DNA from 3 places in the Geodermatophilus sp. SYSU D00742 genome. Region 1 is predicted to be linked to each of the others. Evidence: predicted binding sites of a transcription regulator. Region 1 holds the regulator's gene; each other region holds the start of a gene.

Evidence for each region. The regulator LexA, encoded in region 1, represses DNA repair genes until DNA is damaged. The targets are predictions, from matches to a motif close to TCGAACANNTGTTCGA.
Region 2: a site for LexA is predicted at 2,418-2,433, ahead of dnaB (replicative DNA helicase). Genes of this name have one in related genera too.
Region 3: a site for LexA is predicted at 1,874-1,889, ahead of dinB (DNA polymerase IV). Genes of this name have one in related genera too.

Annotation. Positions count from the first base shown of each region.
Region 1 covers NZ_JBJGYJ010000004.1:140,125-144,396, reverse strand. The annotation lists gene ACI78V_RS04505 (phosphatase PAP2 family protein) at 1-324, shown strand, start outside; gene ACI78V_RS04500 (hypothetical protein) at 296-1,357, shown strand; gene lexA (transcriptional repressor LexA) at 1,540-2,292, opposite strand; gene ACI78V_RS04490 (PfkB family carbohydrate kinase) at 2,488-3,426, shown strand; gene ACI78V_RS04485 (hypothetical protein) at 3,488-3,634, shown strand; gene ACI78V_RS04480 (TIGR03617 family F420-dependent LLM class oxidoreductase) at 3,677-4,272, shown strand, end outside.
Region 2 covers NZ_JBJGYJ010000012.1:41,341-45,612, forward strand. The annotation lists gene ACI78V_RS10485 (hypothetical protein) at 1-872, opposite strand, end outside; gene dnaB (replicative DNA helicase) at 949-2,319, opposite strand; gene ACI78V_RS10495 (RidA family protein) at 2,844-3,239, shown strand; gene rplI (50S ribosomal protein L9) at 3,375-3,830, opposite strand; gene rpsR (30S ribosomal protein S18) at 3,833-4,069, opposite strand; gene ACI78V_RS10510 (single-stranded DNA-binding protein) at 4,166-4,272, opposite strand, start outside.
Region 3 covers NZ_JBJGYJ010000022.1:226-4,497, reverse strand. The annotation lists gene ACI78V_RS15260 (cupin domain-containing protein) at 1-1,014, opposite strand; gene ACI78V_RS15255 (BatC protein) at 1,323-1,613, opposite strand; gene dinB (DNA polymerase IV) at 1,905-3,107, shown strand; gene ACI78V_RS15245 (DUF3040 domain-containing protein) at 3,294-3,692, shown strand; gene ACI78V_RS15240 (hypothetical protein) at 3,777-4,115, shown strand; partial or broken gene ACI78V_RS15235 (transglutaminaseTgpA domain-containing protein) at 4,128-4,272, opposite strand, start outside.

The DNA of each region.
Region 1 (4,272 bases):
GCCTACCCGGGGTCGTTCTTCCACCGGGACGGCGCCTCCTACCCCTCGGGGCACGTGGCCAACGCCGTCCTCATGTGGGGGGTGGCCCGCTGGCAGGCGGTCGAGTTCCGGCTCGCGCCCGCCGTGCAGCGGACCTTCCGGCTGCTGAGCGTGGCGGGGCCCGTGGCGACCGGGGTCGCGATGGTCTCGCTGGACTTCCACTGGGTCACCGACGCCGTCGTCGGCGCGGCGGTCGGCATCCTGCTGTTGGGCGTGGTTCACGCGCTGGACGCAGTCGTGCTGTCACGCTGGGTCGGTGCCCGAGCTGGCCGGCCATCCGCGTAGCGGCGCCGCAGGGCGACGTCTCGGCGCGGGCGCGGCCCTCGCGATGACGCTCGTCCTCGCAGCCGCTCCGCCGGCGTCCGCCGAGGACTCCGCGCCGCCCGCTCCGACGACGCAGTGCCAGATCACCGATCCCCGCCTGCCGGAGCTGTCCGGGCTCGTCGTGGTCGGCGACCGGATGCTCGCGATCAACGACGGCGGCCAGCAGCTCGACGTCTTCGTGCTGGACGCCACGTGCCAGGTGCTCACCGTACGCAGCGCGCCGATGGACCCCTACGACCCCGAGGACCTCGCCGTCGGTGCCGACGGGACGGTGTGGCTGGCCGACACGGGGGACAACCAGGGCACCCGGGAGACGGTCGCGCTGATCGCGCTGCGGCCCGACGGCAGCACCGCGGTCCACCGGCTCACCTACCCCGACGGCCCGCGGGACGTCGAGGCCCTGCTGCTGGCGCCCGACGGCACCCCCTACCTCGTCTCCAAGGAGGTGCTCGGCGCCAGCGCGGTCTACCGGCCGGTGACCGCGCTGGTGGAGTCGGGGACGGTGGCCCTCACCGAGGTGGGTGGGGTGGAGTTCACGCTCACCGGCACCACCGGTGGTCCGGTGGGACGAGCCGGTCAGCTCATGGTGACCGGGGGAGCGGTGTCGGCCGACGGGAGCCGGCTGGCGCTGCGGACGTACACCGACGCCTACGTGTGGCCGCTGTCGGGTTCTGACGTCGCAGGGGCGTTCGCGGCGGAGCCGGTGCGGCTGGCGCTGCCGGACGCACCGCAGGGCGAGGCGATCAGCTTCACCGCGGACGGCAACGGGGTCGTCGTGGCGGGCGAGGGTGTGCCGAGCGACGTGACCGTCGTCCCGATCCCGGAGGCGCCTGTCGGCGCGGGTGCTGCGGCGCCCGCGTCGGCGGACGACGGGCTGCCCGGCCTGCTGACCGCCTCCGACGGGGGGATCCCGCTCGTGCCGACCGCGGTGGTCGCCGCCGTGATCGCCACGGCCCTCGTGTGGGTGGGCGGGAAGCTGCGCCGCCGCACCTGATCGGCCGACGTGGCCCGGCCGGGACGGGGGTGGACCGGGCAGGTCAAGGGGCCCGTCGGACAGGAGGCCACGGGCTCGGCCGCGCGCGGCGCCCGGACGTGGGGCGGGGCCGTGGGAGGGCGCGGGGACGCGCAGACGGTCCGCCGGGGCGGCGGACCCCGGCGGACCGATCCGGCCGGACCTCAGACCCGGCGCAGCACCGTGACGACGCGCCCCAGGATGGTGGCCTCGTCGCCGGGGATGGGCTCGTACGCCGGGTTGTGCGGCAGCAGCCACACGTGCCCGTCGCGGCGCTTGTAGGTCTTCACCGTGGCCTCGCCGTCGAGCATCGCGGCGACGATCTCGCCGTTCTCGGCGGTCGGCTGCTGGCGCACGACGACCCAGTCACCGTCGCAGATCGCGGCCTCCACCATCGAGTCGCCGGCGACCTTGAGCATGAACAGCGTGCCCTCGCCGACCAGCTCGCGCGGCAGGGGGAAGACGTCCTCGACGGCCTGCTCGGCCAGGACCGGGCCACCCGCGGCGATGCGGCCGACGAGGGGCACGTAGGTCGGGGCCGGGGTCTCCTCGGGACCCGCCACCGCCGCCGGCTGCACCGGCTCGCCGGTGGCGTCCCCCGGGAGGCGCACGTCGAGTGCGCGGGGCCGGTTCGGGTCGCGCCGGAGCCAGCCCTTCTTCTGCAGCACGGTCAGCTGGTGGGCGACCGAGGACGCCGAGGAGAGGCCGACGGCCTCGCCGATCTCGCGCACCGAGGGCGGGTAGCCCCGGCGCTCGATCGAGTCGCGGATGACCTCGAGCACGCGCCGCTGACGCTGGGTGAGGCCATCGCCGGCCTCACCCCGGTCGGGGAACGTGCGCACGGCCGCCGTCTCGGTGGTCGCCGCCGGGACCGCCGTCCGCCGGCGGCGCCCCGACGTACCGCTCTTCTCCGCCACCGTCGCCTCCTCGTCGCCTGCCCAAGCAGCGCGTCTCGTCCTTCGGGCCGACGGTAGCGCGCCGGAGGCGCACGATCAAACACGTGTTCGAAGTGGCCCCGGGTCGGTGTGGCTTTCGTCGGAGCCATCCGGTAGACAACGCACAGACGTCCGGTTCGAACAGTTGTTCGACGGTCTCGGTGATCGGCGGGAGGAGTGGTCGTGGCAGGCGTGCAGCGAGCGGTGCTGGACTTCGACGACGCGGTGCAGGTGCCGTGGCGGCCCCGACTCCGGGCGGTCCCCGTGCCCGACGAGTCCCGGGTGAAGCGGGGGCCGGGGGGGGGGGGGGGCGGGGGGGGGGGCGGGGGGGGGGGGCGGGGCCGGGGGGGCGCCCGCGGCCCCCCCCCCCCCCCCCCCCCGCCCGGGGAGCGGCAGCTGGCGGCGCTCACCGGGGTCGGCGTCGACGTCGGGCACGTGCTCCGGACACCGCAGGCACCCACCGGCAGCGCGACGATCCCGGTCGAGGAGGGCAGCGGCGAGAACCTGATCGTCGTCGTCCCGGGCGCCAACGCCGAGCTCCGCCCGGCCGACGTCGAGGTCGATCCCGTCCGCCGGGCGCGGGTGGTCCTGCTCCAGCTCGAGGTGCCGTTGGCCACCGTGACGGCCGCCGCGGCCGCCGCGGCCGGCACGGTCGTCCTGACCCCCGCCCCGCCCCAGCCGCTCCCGGCGCAGCTGCTGGCCCGCGTGGACGTGCTGGTGCCCAACGAGCACGAGCTGGTCGCGCTGTCCGGCGCGGCACCCGCCGACCGCACGCCTGCCGAGCTCGCCGAGCTGGCGCGCTCGCTCGGGGCCGGCACGGTGGTGGTGACCCTCGGGGCCCGCGGCGCGCTGCTGGTGCCCGCGGACGGCCCGGCCCTGCTGCAGGCCCCGCCCCCGGTGCGGGCGGTCGACACCACCGGGGCCGGCGACTGCTTCTGCGGCGCGCTCGGCGCGGCCCTGGCCGAGGGGGCCGCACCGGCCAGGGCGGTCGCCGTCGCGGTCACCGCCGCCGCGCTGTCCACGACGGGGCCCGGCGCCCGTGGCGCACTGCCCGGGCCAGGGGCCGTCACCCGGCTGCGCCGCGAGCTGCCGCCGGCCACCACGCTGCGCGGTTGAGCAGCCGGTCCCCCGGGCACAGGCCCGGCGAACCGGACCGAGCCGACCGAGGAGGACGACGATGACCGACCCGGAGCGCCCGCCCCGCACCGCCGAGCGCGCCGAGGGTGACCCGCCCGGCGAGGACACGGCCGACGGCCGCACACCGCGCAGCGAGGAGCCCGCCGAGGGCCAGGAGCTGCCCGGCGAGGGTGCGGACACCCCCTGAGCGCTGGCGGGCGGGGCGGCCCGTGCGGCAGGCTCCGGGGCCGTGCTGCTCGACGCCACCCTGCCCGCCGACCTCGACGAGGTCCCCGGGGTCGCCCGCGAGCTGGAACGGCGCGGCTACGCCGGCGTCTGGACCTCCGAGACCGACCACGACCCGTTCCTGCCGCTCCTGGTGGCCGGCCGGGCCACCACCCGGCTGCAGGTCGGGACGGCGATCGCGGTCGCCTTCGCCCGCTCCCCCATGACGGTGGCCGCCACGGCGCACGACCTGCAGCGCTACACCCGCGGCCGTCTCGTGCTGGGGCTGGGCACCCAGGTCCGCGCCCACGTGGAGCGGCGGTTCTCCATGCCGTGGAGTTCCCCCGTGCCCCGGATGCGCGAGTACGTCGCCGCGCTGCGGGCCATCTGGACGGCCTGGCAGGAGGGCACCCCGCTGCGCTTCCGGGGCGAGCACTACACGCACACCCTCATGACACCGGTCTTCAGCCCCGAGCCGCACGAGTGGGGTGGGCCGCCGGTGCACCTGGCCGCGGTCGGGCCGGCGATGACCCGGCTGGCCGGCGAGGTCGCCGACGGGCTGTTCGCGCACGCGTTCACCACCGCCCGCTACCTGCGGGAGCGCACGCTGCCGGCGCTCGA
Region 2 (4,272 bases), on a different contig from region 1:
TCCCGGAGCACGGTGAGCGCCTCGATCGTGCGGTTGCCGCGCCACTCCAGCGCCGCGGCGGGTGAGTAGCTGTCGAAGTCGACCCGCCAGCCGCCGTCGTCCTGCTGGTGGGCGGCGAGCCGCACCAGCTCCCGCTGGACGGCCTCCGGCGTCACCAGGGCACGCGCGGGGCGGCCCGGCCGGGGCGCGAAGTCCAACGGGCGCATGAACTCCTCCTCGGCGCCGCCGGCGACGTGCACGAAACCGTCGGCAGGGACGTGCCGGCCGAGGCGGTCGAGGAGCTCCCCGGCCTCGGGGTGGGTGGCGTGCGCCGCGTCGAGGAGCCGCACCGCGAAGGCGAGCTCCAGCGCGTGCGGCTCCGCGCCGAGCCCGCGGACGGCCGCGAGACAGAAGCGGGTGGCCCGCGCCAGCCACGGGTGGGCCGCCACGGCGGGGTCGTGCTCGGCGACCCGGTGCGCCATGGCGGCGACGACCGCGGTGATCTGCAGCGACGAGGACGTCGCGTCGGCGGAGGCCCAGAACGGTGCGCAGCCGGCCGGGTCGGGCACCGCGAGTGCGAACGGCAGCCCGCCGTCGGGCAGCGTGACCGCCTCCAGCCAGTCGCACAGCTCCCGCGCCCGCCCGGTCGTCTCCGGGACGACGTCGGCGAAGGCCTCGAGGGCGTGCAGTGCCCCGCCCGGCTGGCTGGTGCCCGAGCGCAGGTCCGGCTCCAGGCCCCAGCCGTAGCCGCCGTCGGGGTTGCGGTACGCCTCGACCGCGGCCAGGACGGCGTCGCCGTCCCCGTTCCCGAACAGCCGCTCGAACCGCCGGCGGTCCAGCAGCCGGGCGGAGGTGGCCATGAAGCCGGCAGCGGCGGAGAGGTCGACGCTCATGGGGCCAGCCTGGCGCAGACCGCCGACAGGCCCGCAGCGGGGACCGCTCCGGGCCCGCCGCAGGTGAGGCGTCCCCTCAGTTCGCCATGTCCACGAAGCGGCTGTAGTGGCCCTGGAAGGCGACGGTGACGTTGGCGGTGGGCCCGTTGCGGTGCTTGACCAGCATGATGTCGGCCTCGCCGGCCCGCGGGCTCTCCTTCTCGTACATGTCCTCGCGGTGGATCATCATGACCATGTCGGCGTCCTGCTCGATCGAGCCGGACTCGCGGAGGTCCGACAGCATCGGCTTCTTGTCCTGACGCTGCTCCGACCCACGGTTCAGCTGACTCATGGCGATCACCGGGACCTCGAGCTCCTTGGCCAGCAGCTTCAGCGCACGGGAGAACTCCGAGACCTCCTGCTGGCGGCTCTCCACCCGCTTGCCCGACGTCATCAGCTGCAGGTAGTCGATGACGACGAGCTTGAGGTCGTTGCGCTGCTTGAGCCGGCGCGCCTTGGCGCGGATCTCCATCATCGTCATGTTCGGGGAGTCGTCGATGTAGAGCGGCGCGTCGGCGATCTCGCCCATCCGGCGGGCCAGCTTCGACCAGTCCTCGTCGGACAGGGTGCCGGCGCGCATGTGGTGCAGCGGCACCTTCGCCTCGGCCGACAGCAGACGCATCGTGATCTCGTGCTTGCTCATCTCCAGCGAGAAGATGACCGCCGGCAGGTGGTGCTTGACCGTCGCCGACCGCGCGATGTCGAGTCCGAGCGTCGACTTGCCCACACCGGGACGTGCCGCGATGACGACCATCTGGCCGGCCTGCAGGCCGTTGGTGAGCTCGTCGAGGTCGCGGATGCCCGTGGGCACGCCACGGGCGGTGCCGCCGCGGGAGGCGATCGCGTCCAGCTCGTCCATCGTCGGCTGCAGGACGTCCTCGAGGCGCGCGTAGTCCTCGCTCATGCGCTTCTCGGTGACGTCGTAGATCTCCTGCTGCGCCCGGTCGACGATGTCGTCGACGTCGCCCTTGCCGCCCGCGGCGCCGTACCCCAGCTGGACGACGCGGGTGCCGGCCTCGACCAGCCGGCGCAGCACGGCCTGCTCGGCGACGATCGCGGCGTAGTAGCCGGCGTTGGCCGCCGTGGGCGTCGACTGGATGAGCGTGTGCAGGTAGACCGCGCCACCCATCTTCGACAGCTGGTCGGTGCGGTTGAGCTCGGCGGCGACGGTGATCGCGTCGGCCGGCTCACCGCGCCCGTACAGGTCGAGGATGCAGTCGAAGATCACCTGGTGCGCGGGCCGGTAGAAGTCCGGCCCCGCCAGCACCTCGACGACGTCGGCGATCGCGTCCTTGCTCAGCAGCATGCCGCCGAGCACCGACTGCTCGGCCGCGACGTCCTGCGGCGGCTGCCGGTCGTACGCCGGCGCCGTCGGCATCGGTCGGCTGAACTCGTCGGCCACCGCCACGGAGGGTCCTCCATCCACTCACCGGCGCACCCGCGAACAGACCCCGGCCGCGGGCCGGGGCCTGGTGGGGGAAGCACCAGAAACGTCGTACGCCAGACTCGAACGTCTGTTCGGTTCGTTGCTACCGCCAGGCACCGACAGAACGTGCCGGTGGTGGCTCGGGGAGGACGTTAGGAAGCCGGGACGGAGCAGTCCAACACCGCTGTGCACCCCGTTCTGCACAACTTGTGGACAAGTCGGTGGACACAGACGTGTCGACATGTGGAGACAGCGGGGGACGGCCGGGGACATGTCCCCGTATCCCGCCGCTGACCTGCGAGGGGACCACCCACCGGTTGTGGACGGGAGAAATCACGGAGAAATCCGGGTGTCGTCGCCCCGGCGTGTCGCGGACCGGTGACCACCCGTCCCACGGGTCACACGTCCACAACTCCACACACGGCCGTCGGGGGTCCACCATGGGGCCCTGTCCGCCGACCGTCGCGGCCCCGTGACGGCGGCCGATGAGGGGAGGACCCGTGCCCGTGACCCGTACCCCCGTGAACCCGTGGCCCTGGTCGGTGGCCTTCGGCTTCAACCAGGCCGAGCTCGTCGAGGGCGCCGGCCGGGTGCTGGTGTGCTCCGGTCAGGCCGCCATGTCCCCCGACGGCGTGCCGCAGCACGCCGGGGACCTCGCCGCCCAGGTGGCCCTGTCCCTCGACAACGTCGAGGCGGTGCTCAAGGACGGCGGCATGACGCTCGCCAACGTCGTCCGGTTGAACGTCTTCACGACCGACGTCGACGGGATGATGGGCGCCTGGGCCGCCCTCGCCGAGCGGTTCGCGGCAGCGGGCATCCGGCCCACCTCCACCCTCGTCGGGGTCACGCGGCTGGCCTTCCCGGAGCTCATGGTCGAGATCGAGGCGACAGCGGTCGACTGAGGGAGGCCCCTCTGCCCCCTGCACGGGGGCCACAACGCCGTGAGGGGCGCCGGACCGGAGTCCGACGCCCCTCACGGGCGGCCCCGTCCCCGGTCCCACCCGGAGCTCGGGGAGGACGGGAGGACGGGATCTCCCTCAGCCGGGGACGACCTCGATCGCCAGCTGGGTGGTCACCTCGGGGTGCACCCGCACGGTGACGGTGTGCTGGCCCGTGGTCTTGATGCTGCTGGGCAGCTCCACGCGGCGCCGGTCCAGCGCCGGCCCACCGGCGGCGGTGACGGCGTTGACGACGTCGGCGGTGGTGACGCGACCGAACAGACGGCCACCCTCACCGGCGCGGGCCGGCACGCGGACGGTCAGCCCGGACAGGCTGCCGGCCACGGTCTGCGCCTCCTCGAGCGACCGCACCTCGCGGGCGGCACGCGCCCGGCGCAGCGACTCGACCTGCTTCTCGGCACCGCGGGTGGCGAGGATCGCCAGGCCGCGGGGCAGGAGGTAGTTGCGGGCGTACCCGCCCTTGACCTCCACGGTGTCACCGGAGGACCCGAGACCGGTGACCTCCTGCGTCAGGATCAGCTTCTGGGTGCTCATGGTCAGCGCGCCGTCGAGGTGTAGGGCAGCAGGGCCATCTCGCGGCTGTTCTTCACGGCCACGGCGACGTCCCGCTGGTGCTGGCTGCAGTTGCCGCTGACGCGGCGGGCACGGATCTTGCCGCGGTCGGAGATGAACTTCCGCAGCAGGGTCGTGTCCTTGTAGTCGATGTAGGTCGCCTTGTCCTTGCAGAACTGGCAGACCTTCTTCTTCGGCTTGCGGATGGGGGGCTTGGCCACCGGGGTTCTCCAGTTACGAAGAGGTTCAGGGGGTTGTCGGCCCCGTCCAGGGGCTCACCCGGAGCGTGCGAGGGGTGAGGAGGACGGGGTCCTCTGTCAGAAGGGCGGTTCGTCCGACGGCGGGGCCGGGGTCGACCACGGGTCGCTGGACCCGCCGCCGCCGCCTCCGCCGAAGCCGCCGCCACCGCCGCCGAAGCCGCCGC
Region 3 (4,272 bases), on a different contig from region 1:
TCACGACCCGGGGTCGGCAACGCGGTCACGCTCGCCATCGTGCCCCGCGGACAGGTCCGGGACGACGGCGTCGGGCACGACCGCGATCGACTCGGTGACCAGCCGCCGGGCGAGGGTCAGCCGGTCGGCGTCGTCCAGCCCGGGCAGGTCGGCGACCTTGAGCTCGCCGGCGGCCAGCAGCGCGGCCAGCGCGGGGCGGGTCTGCGCGGGCAGCTCGAGCGACCGGCGGCCGGCGACCAGCGTCACGCGGTCGCCGACCGGCTCCCGCAGCTGGGTGCGCAGCCGGCCGCGCAGCCGCAGCACGGTGTCGGGGGAGAGGGCCGCGGCGGCGGTCGCCTGGGCCAGCGGCGCCACGGGCTCGGGCCGCACCTGGGCCCAGGTCCGCGAGCGGAGCCGGTCGGCGACCTCGGTGGGGTCGACGCGGTCCAGCCAGTCCTTCAGCGCCGCCACGACGGCCGTCACGTCCGCGGTCACCGCCGACGGCTGGGCGAGGTCGACACCCAGGGGGAGCGAGCGGCGCAGCTCGGGGTCCTCGGTGGCGAGCACGCGCACGAGGTCGAGCGCCGACTCGGCGGCCGCCCAGCGGGTGACCGGGTGCACGCCGATGGTCAGGTGCGCGCTGATCTCGCCCAGCGCAACCGCCGAGTGCAGGTAGCCGCGGGGCAGGTAGAGGGCGTCGCCGGGGCGCAGCACCGCGTCGATGACCGGCTCGCCTCCCGCGGCGGCAGCCACGGCGGCGGACCGGTCGCTCCACGGCTGGGTGCGCAGCGGGTCGGCCAGCACCGGCTCGTGGATGCGCCAGTGCTTCTCGCCGGCCACCTGCAGCACGAAGACGTCGTGCACGTCGTAGTGGGGGGAGAACCCGCGCGAGGACGGCGGGGTGATGTACGCGTTGACCTGGGTGGGGTGGCCCAGGTCGGCGGCGAGCTGGTCGGCGAACTCGATCAGCGGGGGCCACAGCCGGTGCAGGCCCTGCAGGACGACGGTGCTGCCGTCGGCGAACAGCCGCAGCACCGCGTCGGAGGAGACCTGGTCGGCGACCTCGGCTCCGGCGCCGCCGGAGGTGGTGAACCGCTTGGGGTCGACGACGGCGCCGTCCTTGGCGATCCGCAGGAACGGGGTGCGCAGACCCCGGCGGGACAGCAGCTCGTCGACCGCGGCCAGGTCGAGCAGGTCGGCGAAGGACCCCCCGGTCTGCTCGGCACGGGTGAGCAGTGGCTGGCGGGACCAGTACTCGTCGGCGAAGACCTGCGGGTCGAGGGCGGTGCACCGGCGCAGGGCCGGCCGGGACCCCGGCCGGCCCTGCGCGGTGGGGGTCTCAGTCAGGCCGAACCGTCCGCGCCGCCGTCCGCGCCACCATCGGCCCCGCCGTCGGCGCCACCATCGGCACCGCCGTCCGCGCCGCCGTCGGCACCACCGTCCGCCCCGCCGTCGGCGCCACCGTCGGCACCGCCGTCCGCGCCACCATCGGCACCACCGTCACCCGCGCCGCCGTCCGCCGGGCCGTGGCCCGCGCCGCTGTCGGCCCCGCCGTCGGCACCGGAGTCGGCACCGCCGTCCGCGCCACCGTCACCCACGCCGGCCGTGGTCATGTCATCGTCGTCGAGCGCCATGGGTCTCCGATCAGATCGGGTCGAGGGCCACCGGGCGGTGGCCCTCCGGGCGTGCTGTACCTCACCGATCCTGCTCTCACACACCCACGCCGACCAGCGGGAACGGCGGCTCGGCAACGGCTCGGTCACGGGTCTCCCCGCCGGCGCTCGTGGTCCCGCGCCCGGGGTGCCGTGGCCGTGTCGTGACCTCGCGAGCCCGGTCACGTGCGCCGCGTCGAGGTGCCCGGACCGGGCCGGGGGCGCTACCGTCCTCCCGTCCGTCGAACACCTGTTCGAGGTCGGGAAGGGGTCATGAGCCAGTCCGCCCGTGCTGCCGGCTGCAGCGTCCTGCACGTCGACATGGACGCGTTCTTCGCCAGCGTCGAGGTGCGCCGCCGCCCCGAGCTGGCCGGCACCCCGGTGATCGTCGGTGGGGCCGGCAACCGCGGGGTGGTCACCTCGGCCACCTACGAGGCGCGCCGGTACGGGGTGCACGCCGCGATGCCCACCTCGCGGGCGCTGCGGCTGTGCCCGACGGCCACGGTGCTGCCGGGGGACATGGCGCTCTACACCGAGGTCTCCCGGGCGGTGATGGCGCTGTTCCGCTCCATCACCCCGCTGGTGGAGCCGCTGAGCCTGGACGAGGCCTTCCTCGACGTCTCCGGGGCCGGCCGGCGGCTCGGCGACGCCGCCGAGATCGGGGAGTACATCCGCGCCCGCGTCTACGACGAGCAGGGCATCACCTGCTCGGTGGGCGTGGCCGGCACCAAGTTCGTCGCCAAGCTGGCCTCCACCCGGGCCAAGCCCGACGGCCTGCTCGTCGTCCGGCCCGCCGAGGTCATGGAGTTCCTGCACCCGCTGCCGGTCGGCGCGCTGTGGGGGGTCGGTGCCAAGACCGAGGAGGTGCTGCTGCGCCTGGGGCTGCGCACCGTCGGTGACCTCGCCCACGTGCCGGCGCGCACCCTGCAGCGGGCGGTGGGTCCCGCGGCCGGCGCCTCGCTGCACGCGCTGGCGTGGGGGCGTGACCCCCGCCGGGTGGTGCCCGACGAGCCGGAGAAGTCCGCCGGGCACGAGGAGACCTTCGCCACGGACGTCGACGACCCGGTGGTCGTCCACCGGGAGCTGCTGCGGCTGTCCGAGCGGACGGCGGGCCGACTGCGCTCGGGTGGCTGGCTGGCCCGCACGGTGAGCATCAAGGTCCGGTTCGCCGACTTCGCCACGATCACCCGGTCCCGCACCCTCGACGTGCCGACCGACGTCGGGCAGGAGCTCTACGACACCGCCCGCGCGCTGTTCGACGCCCTGGGCCTGGAGCGGGCCCGGATCCGGCTGGTGGGGGTGCGCGCGGAGCGGCTGGTCGAGGCCGGTGCCGCGCCCCGGCAGCTGGAGCTGGGCGCCCGGGAGCACGGCCGCCGGGAGGCCGAGCTCGCCGCCGACCGCGCCGCCCGCCGGTTCGGGGCGGGCGCGGTGCGCCCGGCGACCCTGCTGCACCGCGACCGGCAGCGCGCCCGGTGACCACCGTCCGAGGAACCCGGGACGGCTCCCGTTCGTCCTCTCCGTGGAGTTCCCGACCCACCCGCGAGAGTGATCACGACGGGTCGGGGACGACTCGCCTTTCGCGCCCCGCAAAGGGCTCGTATCCTCGTTGTCACCGTCGGCGGCACCTCCGACGGGATGTGTTCAGGCCCAATGGAGGTCGACGTGCCGCTCTCCGAGCACGAACAGCGTCTGCTGGAGCAGATCGAGCGCGCCCTCGTCGATGACGATCCGAAGTTCGCCTCGCAGGTCCGCACCGGTGACCGCCGGGTCAAGGCCCGCCGCAAGCTGCAACTGGGCGCCCTCCTGCTCCTGGTCGGCATGGCCGTCCTCGTCGGTGGCGCCGTGGCTCCCTCGGTCCCCCTCGGCGTCCTCGGGTTCCTGGTCGCCTTCGGTGGCCTGGCGCTCGCCGTCCTCAACTACCGGTCGGCCACCGGGGTGGTCGAGTCCGGCCCCGCCGGGCCCGCCGCCGCCCCCGGGCGCAGCGGCCGGGCCGGGAAGCCCCGCCGCCAGCCGCTGAAGAACCGGCTCGAGGAGCGCTTCCGCCGCCGCTACGACCAGTAGCCCGTACGCCCCTCGCGACAGCCGCCGTCCCCACCGGGACGGCGGCTGTCGCGCGTCGGGGCCCCGACGACCGCAGGAGGAGCCGTGTCCGAGGAGCAGGTGTGGCAGGCCCTGACCGCCGCCCGCGGGCTGTGGGGCTGGGGCGACGACGACGGCATCGTCCCGTGGGCCGGGGAGGACGGCCGCGACGTCGTCCCCCTGTGGGCCTCGGCGGAGCTGGCCGCGGCCGGTGCCGGCACCGACGGGGACCCCGGTGAGGCACCGGTGTTCCTCGACCTCGACACGCTGCTCGCCGAGATCCCCGGCTGGCTGGGCGCCGGGATCGGCACCGCGGTGCTCTCCGCCGGCGGCGACGGGTTCCCCGTGCCCCTGACCGACCTGACCGAGCGCCTCCTGCGGCTGCAGGTCGACGGACCGGCCTGAGCCACCGGCGCCTCAGCCGCGCAGCGCCGCCCGGCGGCCCCACCCCGGCCGCGGCAGCCGGGCGGTCAGGTCGCGCGCCGCGCGGCCGAGCGAGGGCGGCACCAGCAGCGCCCGCAGCCGTGCCCGCCGCGAGGCGCCGGCCAGCAGCCCGCGCCGG